DNA from 2 places in the Flavobacterium sp. TR2 genome. Region 2 is predicted to be linked to the other one. Evidence: riboswitches for the same ligand, from Rfam matches in the RefSeq annotation. Region 2 holds a riboswitch; the other holds the start of a gene.
The links. Region 2 has a riboswitch for S-adenosylmethionine ahead of N4T20_RS07170 (alpha/beta fold hydrolase). Riboswitches for the same ligand answer to the same signal wherever they lie in the genome.
Positions count from the first base shown of each region.

Region 1: another riboswitch for S-adenosylmethionine. It lies ahead of N4T20_RS20265 (TlpA disulfide reductase family protein); the one in region 2 lies ahead of N4T20_RS07170 (alpha/beta fold hydrolase).

Region 1 is NZ_CP104307.1:4,750,203-4,758,042, reverse strand. It holds gene N4T20_RS20275 (PAS domain S-box protein) at 1-2,474, shown strand, start outside; gene N4T20_RS20270 (response regulator) at 2,478-2,924, shown strand; SAM riboswitch class I at 3,145-3,245, shown strand; gene N4T20_RS20265 (TlpA disulfide reductase family protein) at 3,497-4,486, shown strand; gene N4T20_RS20260 (aminotransferase class V-fold PLP-dependent enzyme) at 4,582-6,060, shown strand; gene N4T20_RS20255 (hypothetical protein) at 6,156-6,317, shown strand; gene N4T20_RS20250 (cupin domain-containing protein) at 6,314-6,790, shown strand; gene N4T20_RS20245 (TolC family protein) at 7,154-7,840, shown strand, end outside.
Region 2 is NZ_CP104307.1:1,558,425-1,566,264, forward strand. It holds gene N4T20_RS07155 (O-acetylhomoserine aminocarboxypropyltransferase/cysteine synthase family protein) at 1-498, shown strand, start outside; gene N4T20_RS07160 (aspartate kinase) at 736-1,824, shown strand; gene N4T20_RS07165 (hypothetical protein) at 2,476-2,691, shown strand; SAM riboswitch class I at 2,881-2,988, shown strand; gene N4T20_RS07170 (alpha/beta fold hydrolase) at 3,066-4,049, shown strand; gene thrA (bifunctional aspartate kinase/homoserine dehydrogenase I) at 4,051-6,465, shown strand; gene N4T20_RS07180 (OsmC family protein) at 6,594-7,019, shown strand; gene N4T20_RS07185 (trans-sulfuration enzyme family protein) at 7,154-7,840, shown strand, end outside.

The sequences.
Region 1 (7,840 bases), 1.9 Mb from region 2:
ATGTAAAAGAAACAAACATTCTCGAAAAGTTTATTGAAACTTTAGAAACCGGTATTCCAGCTAATTTTGAGCATTGGTACCGCCATGAATCCGAGAAGCATTGTTTTAGATTTACTGCCGTGAATCAAGGCCAGCTGTTGGTGATCACAATGGAGGATATCACCGAAAAAAAGCAAGCAGAAACAGCTTTGAACGAAGCATTGATTGAGACCGAAAAGCAAAAAAGACTTTACGATTCCATAATAAACAGCACCCCCGATTTGGTGTATGCATTTGATCTCGATTATAAATTCACTTACGCAAACAAAGCCCTACTGACAATGTGGGGAAAATCGGCAGAGGATGCCATAGGACGCGGATTAAGAGAAAATGGCTATGAAGACTGGCACGCCGAAATGCACGAAGCGGAAATAGATGCTGTTGTTGCCGAAAAAAAGCCCATTCGAGGAACAGTTTCTTTCCCGCACGCAGAACTGGGAAGAAGAATTTACGACTATATTTTTGTTCCAGTTTTTAATGAAAGAGGAGAAGTAGAGCTTGTAGTTGGAACTACGAGAGATATTACAGAAAGCAAGCAAGCCGAAGGAAAACTTCAGCAAAGCGAGAATCGTTTTCGTAAAATGATCCATCAGACGCCCGCTCCAACCTTAGTGCTTAGGGGCGATGATCTAGTCATTGAGCAAATCAACAAGCATATGCTGCAAATGATTGGCCGCGGAGAAGAAATTATCGGTATGCGATTGATAGACGTACTGCCAGAACTTGAAGGGCAGTATGTGTGGGAACAGGTTCTTAAAGTGTACAATGAAGGAATTCCTTTTGACCAAAGCGAAGTTCTCGTACCGCATAATCGCACAGGAGAAGTAAAAAACTACTATTACAATTTGGCCTATCGTCCATTAATTGAAGACGGAGAAATAACAGGAATGATTCAGGTTGCAGTCGAAGTGACGCAGCAAGTAGAAGCGCGCCAAAAAATGGAAGAAAGTGAAAGCCGTTTTCGAGCTTTAGTCAACGCGTCATCCGATCTCGTTTACCGCATGGATGCCGACTGGATGATTATGCATGATCTCGAAGGCGAACGGCTTTCTAGCACTGGAGGACACGGAATCAATTGGCTGGATAAATTTGTCCATCCCAGCGATTTAAAGCAGGCGGTTCATCTTATTTCAAAATCGATAGTAGAAAAAAGCATTTTTGAAATGGAGCACCGAATCATAAATGCCGATGATTCTGTCAAATGGGTCTTTTCAAGAGTGGTTCCAATATTAGATGAGAAGCAAAAGATTGTAGAATGGTTTGGTGCCGCAAGTGATATTACTTCGCAAAAAGAACTTCAAAATGTAATTGCAGAAAGCGAAGAAAAATTCAGACAGCTTGCAGATCTGGTTCCGCAAATTATCTGGACAGCACATCCAGACGGATTCATAGATTATTATAATAGACGTTGGTATGAATATACAGGTTTTAACGAACACGAATTTGGCGATTCCAGCTGGGTTCCGACACTTCACCCAGATGATGTTTCTCGGGTTCTAAAAACGTGGTACCAAAGTGTTCATGCAGGCTCTTCGTATCAGATTGAATTTCGTTTAAAAAATGGAAATACAGGAGAATACCGCTGGTTTTTGAGCAAGGCGCTTCCTATTAGAGATAAAGAAGGCATCATTACCAATTGGTTTGGCACCTGCACCGATATACATGAGCAAAAATCTACGACCGAAAAACTGGAGATTCTGGTGGCAGACCGAACCAAAGAGCTGCAGCGTTCTAACGATGACTTACAGCAGTTTGCCCATGTTGCTTCGCACGATTTGAAAGAACCCGTGAGAAAAATAAAAACATTTGTAAGCCGTCTGGAGGACCATTTGGAAGGACATCTTGACGAGTCGTCAACGAGATATATTGAAAGAATTCATGTCGCGGCAGACCGTATGTTTACTATGATTGACGGTGTGCTTGCTTATTCTAAAATCAATGCCGATTTGCAAAAAACGACAATGGTCGATTTAAATGAAGTCATTAAGAATATTGAAACCGATCTTGAAATAGCGCTTCAAAATACAGGCGGTAAAATTTACTATGAGGAGCTTCCAATTCTAGAAGGAGCTTCTGTATTGCTGTATCAGCTGTTTTATAACCTGATAAATAATTCTATAAAATTTGCTAAAGAAAATGTGCCTCCGCTAATTACCATTAAAGCACAAGAGCAAAACGAAGACGGTAAACGAACAGCCGTAATTACTGTTGAAGATAACGGAATTGGATTTGATCTTGATCATACCGGACGCATTTTTGAAACTTTTACCCGTCTAAATTCTAAAGACCGCTATGAAGGAACAGGTTTAGGACTGTCTCTTTGTAAAAAAATAACCGAAAGGCACGGTGGAAGTATTACGGCAACTGGAGTTTCTAATGAAGGGGCTGTTTTTAGCATTACGCTGCCAATTGAACAAAAAGAAAAAGATATCTAAATTATGAGCCAAAAAATAATTTTATTAGCCGATGATGATAAAGATGACGCAGAAATGTTTTGCGAAGCATGGGCAGATATAGATGAAAGTATTGTTTGCCATTGTGCAGAAAATGGCGATGAAGCATTAAAAATACTGCAGAGTCAAGACAAAATTCCTGAGGTTGTCTTTCTAGATTTAAATATGCCCATTATGAATGGCTGGGAATGTTTAAAGCAATTAAAATTGGATGATCGCTATAAAGAGATTCCGGTAATCATGATTTCTACTTCCTCTTATAAAAATGATATGGATGCTGCTGCTAACCTTGGAGCTGTGTGCTATTTTGTAAAACCAAATAATTTTAATGACTTAAAACAAGTGCTGCGCTCGATTGCCTTAAATCTTGATAACGGATTAAAAGAGCCGATTTCAGATCTGGAAAATAAATACCTGCACATTTTTCTTTAAAACATAAAAACATATTTTGAGCGGAAGGCTTAAAATGTATGAATTTCTTCTATTGATAAAGCGTTTTAAAAACTCTTATTTTGTTTTTAAAATTTTGATTATTAGTGTTTTGGGTCTTTTTAAAAACCGCTTTTTAATAAATTTGAAAAAAAATCAATTTAAACTTTACTAATTCGGTAGAATTACTATATATTTGTATCGCAGAAAAGTTATATCATGATACTTATCCAGAAAGACTGAGGGAATAGGCCCAATGAAGTCTTAGCAACCTGTTGCCGAATAAGGTGCTAAATCCTTCCGCTGAATGCGGGCAGATAAGAAGATTTCATCCGTAAATCTGTTTAAGATCATAAATGTTAAATCTTTATTTTTTTTAAATGAAAGCAGAATCAATTTTATATGCCGGTTATGAGTTTTTGAATTCAATTTTTGAAGAAAACAGTTTTGCTTTTTTTTGAAGGCAAAAACTCTAGCTTATCCCACACATTTCTTTTTAAAAAATAGCAACAATTGCTGATGGCATTTTCCATTGGCCTGAAATTCTTTTGTCTAATCTTAAAATCAAAATAAAAATGAAAAAAATACTATTAGCTTTTGCCTTGTTTCTTGGAGCTGCTCAAACGCAGGCGCAAGAAAATAATTTGCAGTTAAAAGGTACTGTTGCAGATACAGTGGCACAATACGTTTACTTGCAGAAGTTTCACAATAAAATGTTTACCACGATCGATTCGGCAAAAGTAAAAGACGGGAATTTTAGTTTTAAAACAAAAGTAAAAATGCCAGATCTATACGGATTAAGCGTAAATACAGAAAGCTCGCCATTGTATGTTTTTCTAGAAAAAGAACCGATTACAGTAAAACTGAGTCCGAAGAAATATTATACAGCATCTGTGGTTGAAGGTTCTGCTTCTCAGGATTTGTTTGAAACCTACAAAAAGGCCAAAGATGTTGAAATCAGCAAATTTATAACCGAAAATCCAAAATCTATTGTTTCTGCTTATGTATTGTACAGAAACTGGTCGTACAGATTATCTCCAGAACAGATCACGCAAAATATCGCTTTGCTAGACAAGAGCCTTCAAAATACCACTTACGTGAAAGAGCTAAAAGAACTGGCTATTGTTTTAGACGGATTGGCAGTTGGTAAAAAAGCCCCAGATTTTACAGCCAATGATCCTAACGGAAAGCCAGTTCGTCTATATGACAATTTAAAAGGCTACACTTTAATCGATTTTTGGGCTTCGTGGTGCGGACCGTGCCGAAAAGAGAATCCGAATATTGTAGCGGCTTATAAAGAATTTCATGATAAAGGATTCAATATCGTGGCAATTTCTCTGGACAAAAAGAAAGAAAATTGGATTAAAGGAATTCAGGATGATAATTTAACATGGACGCACGTTTCTGATTTGCTTTTTTGGAACAGCGCAGTAGCTAAGCTGTATGGCGTAAGAGCTATTCCGGGAAATTATTTAGTGGATTCAAAAGGGACAATTGTTGCCAAGAACCTGCACGGAGAAGAATTGCAAGCTACATTAAAAAGACTTTTAGAAAATAAAATCTAAGAAAGAAATAGGCAATCCTGTCTTCCTGATGAATGATAAGATTGAAAAGAAATACAAATAATTGCACTATTAGTTAATTTTAAAATGACAAGGATATGAATGCTATTGAGCCAACAACAAAACCAACAGAGCCTGAGTGTTACTTCTCTAAATTTAGAGAAAACACAGTAGGAATAGATCATACTTTCGAATCGGTTTACGGAGAACAGAACCTAGTTTATGCAGACTGGGTTGCCAGCGGAAGACTATACGCCCCGATCGAGGATATAATGCTCAATAAAATTGGTCCTATGATTGCCAATACGCATTCACTTTCAAGTCAGACAGGAAAAACATCTACTTATGCCTATCAGTATGCGAGAGAAATAATAAAAAAATCGGTTAATGCCAATGAATCTGATGTTTTGGTAACGACGGGAAGCGGAATGACAGCTGCCTTATCAAAACTGCAGCGCATTATTGGCGTGAGAAAAAATTACGAAACAGAAACTGATAAGCCCGTAGTTTTTATCACACACATGGAGCATCATTCCAATCAGGTTCCGTGGTACGAAATTAATGCCGACGTTGTAATTCTTCAGCCTGATGAGAATAATTTAGTCAATCCGAAAGCTCTTGGTGATGCCATTGCAAAATATGCCGACAGAAGCTTAAAAATCGGTTCATTTACGGCTTGCTCAAATGTTACGGGTATTATTACGCCATATCACGAATTGGCCAAGATTATGCATCAAAACAAAGGACTTTGTTTTGTAGATTTTGCGGCTTCGGCACCTTATGTCAAAATTGATATGCACCCTAGCGATCCAGAAGAACAATTGGATGCAATTTTCTTTTCGCCCCATAAATTTTTAGGAGGTCCCGGAACCTGCGGGATTCTGGTTTTTAATGAAAAATTATACCAATCTGATTTTCCTGATAATCCAGGGGGAGGAAATGTAAGATGGACCAATCCGTTGGGAAAATATTGCTACAGCGATAGTATAGAAGTGAGAGAAGATGGCGGAACTCCTGGATTTTTGCAGGTTATTAGAACCGCATTGGCTTTAGAATTGAAAGAGCAGATGGGAATAGAGAAAATTAAAGAAAGAGAAAAAGAACTGCTTGATCTCTGCTTTTCGAGACTTCAAAAAATACAGGGTTTATCGATTTTAGGAGATTTAACCACTGAACGAATTGGCTGTGTATCGTTTGTAATTGAAGACATTCATTACAATCTGATCGTTAGGCTTTTAAATGACCGTTTCGGAATTCAGGTGCGCGGAGGCTGGTCGTGTGCAAGCACTTATGCGCATTATTTGTTCAATATCAGCGAAAAGAAATCGGCAGAAATTACAAACGAATTATTGCAGCGAAATCAGACCAATAAACCCGGCTGGGTTCGTTTGTCGCTTCATCCCATTACAACCAATGAAGAGCTTTTGTATATCTGCGACGCAATTGAAAAAGTGGCTTTGAATTATAAAAAATGGAAAAAAGATTATGAGTATAATTCGGTTTCAAATGAATTTGAAAATCCGAAAATTAAAGATAATATTGAAAGAGAAGTGAAGCAATGGTTTAAGTTAGATTAGTATTAGTTAGTAGCAAACCTAACAGGTTTTTAAAACCTGTTAGGTTTATAAATGAAATTTTTAAACAGATACAATATGATTACTACAAAAACGGATTGACGGAATTAAGCCATTTGATAGAAAACGAAATAATCAGTCCGCCAAATATTAATGTAATTGGAGAATTGAATAAAGAAACGGTTGATACAGCACTTGCACTCCTAAGAGAAAATAAAACGAATGGCAGAAAACTAATCATGAAGATTCATAAAGAATGAGAACAATACCAAGGAGAATCGTAACAGGCTTGCGAAACGGAAAATCGATTATAGAGCAGGATGAAATTGTTTCGAATGTATCGGAGCATTTTCCGGGATTAATTATTTCAGATATCTGGTCGACAGATTCGACACCAGCAAAATTTGAAGAAAAGGTTATAGAAAATAATGCTTTTCCAAATACTCCAAAAAACGGAAGCTATTTTCGCTACGTTCAGATTCCGCCCGATAAAGATTTGGGTGTGATAGCCTTAGAAGGAAAACCGCATCCGCTAATGCATCAGACCGATACTTTAGATTATATAATCATTATTTCGGGTGAAATTTACCTGATTGTAGACGAAGAAGAAACCTTGCTTCAAGCTGGGGATATTGTAATTCAACGCGGAACGAACCATGCTTGGAGCAACCGATCAAATTCGCCTTGTATCCAATTGGCCGTTTTATTGGATGCCGTTAAAGCTGAAAAATAATATATATACGCCGATAATTACATTTTGATTTCTTTCTAAAATTGCAGTGATTTGTTTGATTACTGCAATTTTTTTTCCTTTAAAATAAGTCTTGAAGCCTTAAAAATTGTTCCAATTTATAAAATGAAACAATTTTGAGTATTCGTTTTCTAAAGTGTTGAATAATAATTGTTTAAATTTATGTCAAAATAATTATATCAAAATCCCAATTTCAGAATGTACGCCGTGATTTTTTTAAGGTAAATTTCAATTTTTACCGAAAGTTTTGTTGAATAATATTGATTGCAAATTCCCAAAAATGAAAAATCAAATCAATAAAATCGGATGTGTTATTGGCAATTTAGAGTTTTAAATTTAAAACTTTTGATTCTTTTCCTATTGTGCTGCTGCAAGTTAGGTTTTGCACAGCAAGATACCGTCAGTCTTAAATCTGCAAAAAAAATAAGACTTGACGAAGCTATTTTATTGGGCATTAAAAACAACAGGCAGCTAAAACTGGCAAATGCCGATTTGGCCATTGCTAATGAAAATGTCGGTCAAGCTAAAATTGCAAAAGCGCCAAGAATAAGCCTAAACGGCGGATACAATTATATTGGAGATCCTAAGCTGTATGAAGGATTTTATCAAAGCCAGATTACGGTAGATTATTACAACCATCAGGCATTTGCCAATATTATTTCAACACTGCCTATTTACGCTGGAAACGCGATTAATAACAGAATCAATCAGCAGGAATTAATCAGTCAGATGCAGAAATCTGCCGTGAGAATGACCGAAGCTGATGTGAAGAATGCCATTACAGAACAATATTTCACACTCGAAAAATTATACCGTCAGATTGAGGTTACGAAACAAAATATCATTAATACCGATATTCGAATAAACCAATTAAAATCGCGTGTAAAGAACGGACAAAACCTCACAAGCGACCTTTTGAGAACCGAATTGCAGCAGTCTAATTTTAAGGTTTCAGTTTTTAGAAGCACCAACACGATTGAGCTGATAAGCAATTATTTGGATATATTAATTGGTTTTCCAACCAATACGATT
Region 2 (7,840 bases):
GGTGCTGCTTTGAGTCCATTTAATGCTTTTCAAATTATTCAGGGACTAGAAACACTTCCAATCCGAATTAAAAAACATAGTGAAAATGCTTTGGCGCTAGCCGAATGGTTAGAAAAACAAGATGAGGTGGTTTGGGTAAATTATCCAGGCTTAAAATCGAACAAATATTATGATCTGGCTAAAGAATATCTGCCAGAAGGGCAAAGCGGCATTATCACTTTCGGATTAAAAGGAGGTTTTGATGCTGCCAAAAAAGTAGTAGACGACACAAAACTATTCTCACTGCTGGCCAATATCGGTGATACAAAATCACTTATTATTCACCCTGCAAGTACTACGCACCAGCAGCTAACAGAAGCAGAACAAATAGAAACGGGAGTTTCTAAAGATTTGATTCGTTTGTCTGTGGGAATAGAAGATATTGAAGATTTAATTGCAGATCTTCAGGCTGTTTTTGAAAGCGTTTCGCTTTCTCAATTCAGCATCAATAAAAATTAGGTTTTTTTGTTTTTTGTTTGAAAAATTGCCTTTAGCGAGTGGTTTTGCTAAAGGTAATTTTTTATGAAAAACACCATTATAAAATTTAAATCATATAAGAAATATAAGTGCATTTTAGAAGAATCGTACTGTAGAAACGCACCGTAGAGACGCACTGCAGTGCGTCTAATTTTAATAACATTGATGGTGCTAAATGAACTTACATCACTTATATGGCTAAATAAAAAATTAGAAATTATGTCAAAGCTTAAAATAAACATTATCCTTTTTGGAATAGGGAATATCGGAAGCACTTTGATTAATCAGATTATCGAAAGTCAAGAGTTTTTCCTTGAAAGCAAAAATATCGATTTTCATTTTCCAATTATAACCAATTCGACGGTTGCTTTTTTTGAGAAAGAAGGCGTAGGGTATTCTTGGGAAACCAATTTCAGACAATTGGCAGTTCCTTTTAAAGTAGAAGATATTGTCGAATTTGCGCATGAAAACGAATTTGAAAATTTGATTGCCGTCGATGCAACAGATAGCGATGAATTGGTGAAGCATTATAATACGCTAATCAAAAACGGATTCAATATTGTTGCGGTAAACAAAAAAGCCAATACGCTACCGATAGATTTGTACAAAGAATTACGAACAAATCTTAAAAAGCACGACAAAGAGTTTCTTTATGAAACCTCAGTCGAAACGGGAATTCCTGTTTTGCAGACCTTAAGAGATTTGTACTATTCGGGAGAAAAAATCACGAAGATTAGAGGCGTTTTTTCGGACAATCTGAGTTATGTCTTTAATAGATTTTCATCTGAAGACATTTCGTTTTCCTCTGTTTTAAAAGATGCGAGCCTTTTAGGTTTAATGAAGTCAAATTTTAAAGAAGATCTTTCAGGAAACGATACCGCAAGAAAGCTGCTGATATTGGCGAGAGAAATCGGAAAAGATTTTGAATTTTCAGATATTAAAATCAAACCATTTATAACCGAAGAGCACTTGGAAAAAAATGGAGTGCTTAACAAAGAAGCAGTCGATAAATCTTTTAAAATTGCCAAAATTACCCAAGCAGAAAATCACTTGCTAAGGTATGTAGGAGAGTTTGATGTGGAAAAAGGAACTTTAGAAGCCAAATTGATTTCGGAATCGGCAGATTCTCCAATCGGACAATTAAAAGGTTCGGATACCATTTTTGAAATTTATACCAAATCTTACGCCGATATTCCAATCGTAATTCAGAGCGCTCCGCCATGCAAACAGGCAATTTCAAGAGGAATTATCACTGATATTCTGAAAATTGCTGAGCGAATTAGAACAAAAGAAGCCGTTTGGCTGTAATTTTTTGGCTCTAAAAGAAAAAAAAACACAAAAGGTTCTTTGATAAATTGATTTGTCAAATGGAATTATGAAGAAAAGAAGGTGGTTTTTGTAAGGTTTTTACCTTTATTATTTCGTTTTCGTTTTTGTAAGATGTTTTTCGACGATAAAAAACTGATTTTTAACGATTTTTGTAATTAAATTCCTGAATTTAATTTGTGTAATAAAAAAAATATTTGCATATTTGTTATACCCAAAAACTACTAGAAATCAAATGAACTTAAAAGTCAATAAAATGTTTTGTGCCATTTCGGTTAAGACCGAAGGTGGGGTGTCTATTGCTTAAAAAAATTGTAAGAATACAATAATAATATAGTAAAAGCCTCCCGAAAAATTTTGGGAGGCTTTTTAATTTAATACAAATGCAGAATTTAAATAAAATACAATATAAATCACAGATGAATAAATCCTTACAGATGAACAAGATGTTTACTGTCGCGCTTATTTGCGCATACGTCTGTTGATACTAAAAGCATACACGAGTGTAAAAACTTAAACCCTTTTGGTATCTAAAAAATCCAAAAGGGTTTTTTTTATTCCAGAAACCGATTTAACAAAAAGATAAACGAGAAATAAAGATTATAAAACGCAACTTAACTAAAACTTAATATCATGAGCACATTGAACTACTTAGCAGAAAAAATTTCAAATTTGAAAAACAGAAGGACAAGAAAAAATAATCCGCCACCAATAAACGAATTGGCTCACCCAAGATTCGGAATAACTGAGGCTGGAATAACAGAAGAAGGAAAAGGGGCAGAGAAAAAAGCACCAAACTCTTTATTGTTTTTGATGTATTCAAAAGAAAATGAAACGCTTTTTATCTAAACGGAAAAGCATCATAAACTAGGGTAAAACCTGCTTAATTTTACTGGGCATTTTTGTTCGGTAAATTTTTGCGTATAATAGTTTTTGCTAAAGTAAGTCTCAGAAATTTAACAAACACTTTTAGATAAAATTTGTTTGTTAGAGAAAATAGTAGTTAATTTGCACCGTTAAGTTCAAACACGTATTGAAATGTTATAAAGAAAGGACGAGGGATTAGACCCGATGAAGCCTTAGCAACCCTTCGGTAAAACGAAGAAGGTGCTACATTCTACCACGCCAAACGTGGAAAGATAACAACAAGATTTTTTCTAGTTAAACCTAGTTTTTCTTTCTAATATTTCCATATACAAATCAATAATACAACAGATTTGAAATTGGAAAATATACCAAGTCCCATCATAATTCAAGATTTCATCACAGAAAGTGGTGCAGCTTATCATTCTATACCATTAAGTTTTACACTGTCAGGACAGCCATTGCACAGTGCGCCTATTGTTTTGGTTAACCATGCCCTAACAGGAAATGCGCAGGTGACTGGCGAAAATGGCTGGTGGAATGACTTGATTGGCGAAGGTAAAACCATCGATACTGCTGTTTACACCATTTTAGCCTTTGATATTCCTGGAAATGGAAGCAATTCTTTCCTAATCGAAAATTATCTTGACTTTACAGCAAGAGATATTGCAAGAATCTTTGTTGAAGGCGTAAAAGCTTTAAATATTAAAAAGCTTTTTGCAGTTATTGGAGGTTCTGTAGGCGGCGGAATTGCATGGGAAATCATTGCTTTGGCGCCAAACATTACAGAAAACCTTATCCCGATTGCGAGCGACTGGAAATCTACCGACTGGCTTATCGCCAATTGTTTTCTGCAAGAGCAGATTTTAAACAATTCTTCAAAACCAATTGAAGATGCCAGAATACACGCAATGCTTTGCTACCGTTCGCCAGAATCATTCAAAGAAAAATTTCAGAGAACAATCAATCAGGATCTTTTGATTTTTAACATCGAAAGCTGGCTGGCACATCACGGAAAAAAATTGCAGAAAAGATATCAGCTGTCTTCTTATAAATTAATGAATCAATTGCTTAAAACAATTGATATCACTAGAAATAGTGAAAGCTTTGAAAGTCTATTGTCTAAAACAGAAGCTTCAATTCATATCATCGGGATCAATTCAGATTTGTTTTTTACAGCAAAAGAAAACGTAGAAACCTACGAAGAATTGAAGAAATTTAAAGACAATGTTTTCTACAGCGAAATTGATTCGGTTCACGGACATGACGCTTTTTTAATCGAGTACAAACAATTAGATCATTTACTTGCCGACATTTTTAAGGCAGAAACAATAAAGAAATAAAATGAAAGTATTAAAATTTGGAGGTAAATCATTAGCAAACGGAGAAGGACTTAACAAAGTTGTTTCAATCATTTCAGATAAAGTAAATCAAGGTGAAAAAATCGCCGTTGTAGTATCTGCACGCGGAAATGCTACTGATGAATTGGAATTTATCTTAACAATTGCTGCTAAAAATGGCAGTTACAAAGAATTATTAGAGAATTTTAAAAAATATCAAATATCAGATTACCCACAAGTAGATTTGTCTGAAGAATTTAGTGTTTTAGATAAACTTTTTGAGGGAGTAAGTCTAATTGGCGATTACAGCAAAAAAATCAAAGATCAGATTTTGTCAAAAGGAGAATTGCTTTCGGCTAAATTATTGACGGCTATTTTATTGGAAAAAGGAATTCCTGCCAATTTTGTAGATACAAGAGATTTATTGAAAACCGATTCTAAATTTGGTGATGCACAGCCATTAGAGCAGCTTTCAAAGAAAAACGTAGTAAACTACTTTAAAGAACATAACGGCGAAACGGTTAATATAGTTACAGGCTTCATTGGCTCAAACAACAACAACGACACAACTACTTTAGGTAGAAATGGCAGTAACTATACCGCTTCGTTAATCGCAAATTATTTGAATGCCGAAGAACTGCAAAACTTCACGCACGTAGACGGAATCTACACAGCAAACCCAGACTTGGTTGCCGATGCGAAGAAAATTGAATATTTATCATTCAACGAAGCAAATGAGCTGGCAAATTTTGGAGCAACCATTTTGCACGCCAAAACGATTATTCCGTTGTTAGAAAAAAATATTCCGTTACGAATCTTAAATACGTTCAACCACGAAAACCGCGGAACTTTAATCACCTCAGATTCTTCTAAAGAAGGAATTAAAACGCTTTCTGTTTTGGAAAATGTTTCTCTTGTAAATCTTGAAGGACGAGGATTGCTTGGAAAAGCTGGAGTCGATGCCCGAATTTTTAAAGTAATGGGAGATCACAATATCAGTGTGAGCATTATCTCTCAAGGTTCTTCAGAAAGAGGAATCGGACTTGTGGTTGCTACTGAAAAAGCTACGCTTGCAATGGTCGAATTAGAAAAAGAGTTCGAAAATGACTTTTATTCTAAAGACGTAAACCAAATTACAGTAACAGACAATGTATCGGTAATTTCGATTATAGGGCAGGATTTGAGCACTTTCCATAAACCTTACACCGCTTTAATCAAAAATAAAATTGTTCCGATTTTGTTTAACAACACCGTAACAGGTAAAAACGTGAGTTTGGTTGTTAAGAAAGAAGAATTAAACAAAGCGCTGAACGTAATTCACGGAGAGATTTTTGGAGTTTCTAAAAAAATCAACATTGCTATTTTCGGTCACGGATTAGTTGGAGGAACTTTAATCAACCAGATTTTAGAATCGGCTGCGGCAATTGAAAAACGTAAAGATATTAAGCTGAATGTTTTTGCTATAGCAAATTCTAAAAAATTGCTTTTAAACCAATACGGTGTTACCAGCAACTGGAAAAGTGATATTGAAACTAAAGGTGAAGCATATACAATTAAAGATATTATTGCTTTCGCTAATGAACATCATTTAGAAAACTTAATTGCGATTGACAATACTGCAAGTGCGCCTTTCGTTGAAAATTATATTCCGCTTGTAGAGAGCAGTTTCGATTTGATTTCTTCTAATAAAGTAGCCAATACATTAAGCTATGGCTTTTACAAAGAATTGAGAAAAGCTTTGGCAGAAAATCAAAAGAATTATTTGTACGAAACCAATGTTGGTGCAGGTTTACCGTTAATTGACACAATTAAATTATTGCACCTTTCGGGAGAAAATATCACAAAAATTAAAGGTGTTTTCTCTGGAACATTGAGTTATTTATTCAATAATTTCTCTGCGAAAGATGCGCCTTTCAGCGAAATTCTACAGGAAGCAATTGATAACGGATATACAGAACCAGATCCGCGTGAAGATTTATGCGGAAATGACGTTGGTAGAAAATTATTAATTTTAGCTAGAGAATTGGATTTGCAGAATGAGTTTGAAGAAATCTCAATTCAGAATTTAATTCCAGAGCACTTGCGTGAAGGAAGCGCTGCTGATTTCTTGATGAAATTAAAAGAATTTGACCCAATTTATGCTAAAATAAAAGCAGATCAACAGCCAAATCACGTATTAAGATACATTGGCGAATTGTCTGGTGATTTGCAGAATGATAAAGGAAATTTGGAAGTAAAATTAGTTTCAGTGCCAAAAGATACTGCTCTGGGCGGATTAAAAGGTTCTGATTCTTTCTTCGAAATTTACACAGAATCTTACGGAGACCGTCCAATTGTTATTCAAGGAGCTGGTGCAGGTTCTGCGGTAACAGCAAGAGGAGTTTTCGGAGATATTTTGAGATTGTCTGATAAAGGGTAAAAAGTCTAGTTTGTCATTGCGAGGAACGAAGCAATCACATTTGCAAAATCAAGCTTTGTGGAATTGTTTAGTGCGATTGCTTCGTTCCTCGCAATGACAATAATAAAAACAAAAAAAATAACAACACAATGAAAGTAACTTTAAACAGAGTAAATGACGCATTTCATTTTAAAGTAAAAAATGAACGCGGACACGTAGTTGACGTTGATAGCAGAGCCGAATTTGGCGGAAGCGATTTAGGTGCAAGTCCAATGGAATTGGTATTAATGGGAGTTGCAGGATGCAGCGCTATCGATATGATTTCAATTTTGAAAAAACAGCGTCAAGAAATCACTTCTTTTAATGCTGAGGTTGAAGGAACACGAGTTCAGATCGAAGAGGCAAAACCTTTCAAGGAAATCGATGTGGTTTTTTATTTAGAAGGAGAAATCAATCCTGAAAAAGCAAAAAAAGCGGCACAGCTTTCTTTTGAGAAATACTGTTCAGTTGCTAAAACAGTTGAGCCAACAGCGACAATTAAATACAAAGTGGTTTTAAACAACGAAGCGTTATAAATTAGAAAATTAGTCAATTTGAGAATTTGAAAATGCTCAGATTGTACATAAATAATTGACTTGTTTAAGTTTAGATTTCGGTTTAACAACCTGAAACCTGAAACTTGAAACAAAAAAAACAAAAAAACAACACAATGAATACAGAAGAATTTGGTTTTGAAACACAAGCCATCAGAACACAATTAGAAAGATCTCAATATTTAGAACACTCGGTGCCTTTGTACCTTTCGTCAAGCTTTGTTTTTGAAGATGCAGAAGATATGCGAGCTTCATTTACAGAAGAAAAAGAAAGAAATATTTACAGCCGTTTCAGCAATCCAAACACGTCAGAGTTTGTAGACAAGATCTGCAAAATGGAAGGTGCCGATTCTGGTTACGCTTTCGCAACAGGAATGGCGGCAGTTTATTCTACTTTTGCAGCTTTGTTGAATTCTGGAGATCATATTGTTTCTGCAAGTAGTGTTTTCGGTTCGACTCACGCTTTGTTTATGACTTATTTTCCAAAATGGAATATCGAAACTTCTTATTTCGAAATCAGTAAGCCAGAAACGATCGAGAGCTTCATTAAACCAAACACCAAAATATTATACGCCGAATCTCCTACAAATCCTGGAGTAGATGTTATCGATTTAGAATTGTTGGGAAATATTGCCAAAAAACACAACTTGATTTTAATAATCGACAACTGTTTTGCAACGCCTTATTTACAGCAGCCAATTAAATTTGGAGCGCATCTGGTGATCCATTCAGCAACAAAATTAATAGACGGACAAGGACGTGTTCTAGGTGGAGTAACGGTTGGAGATGCTGAGTTAATCAGA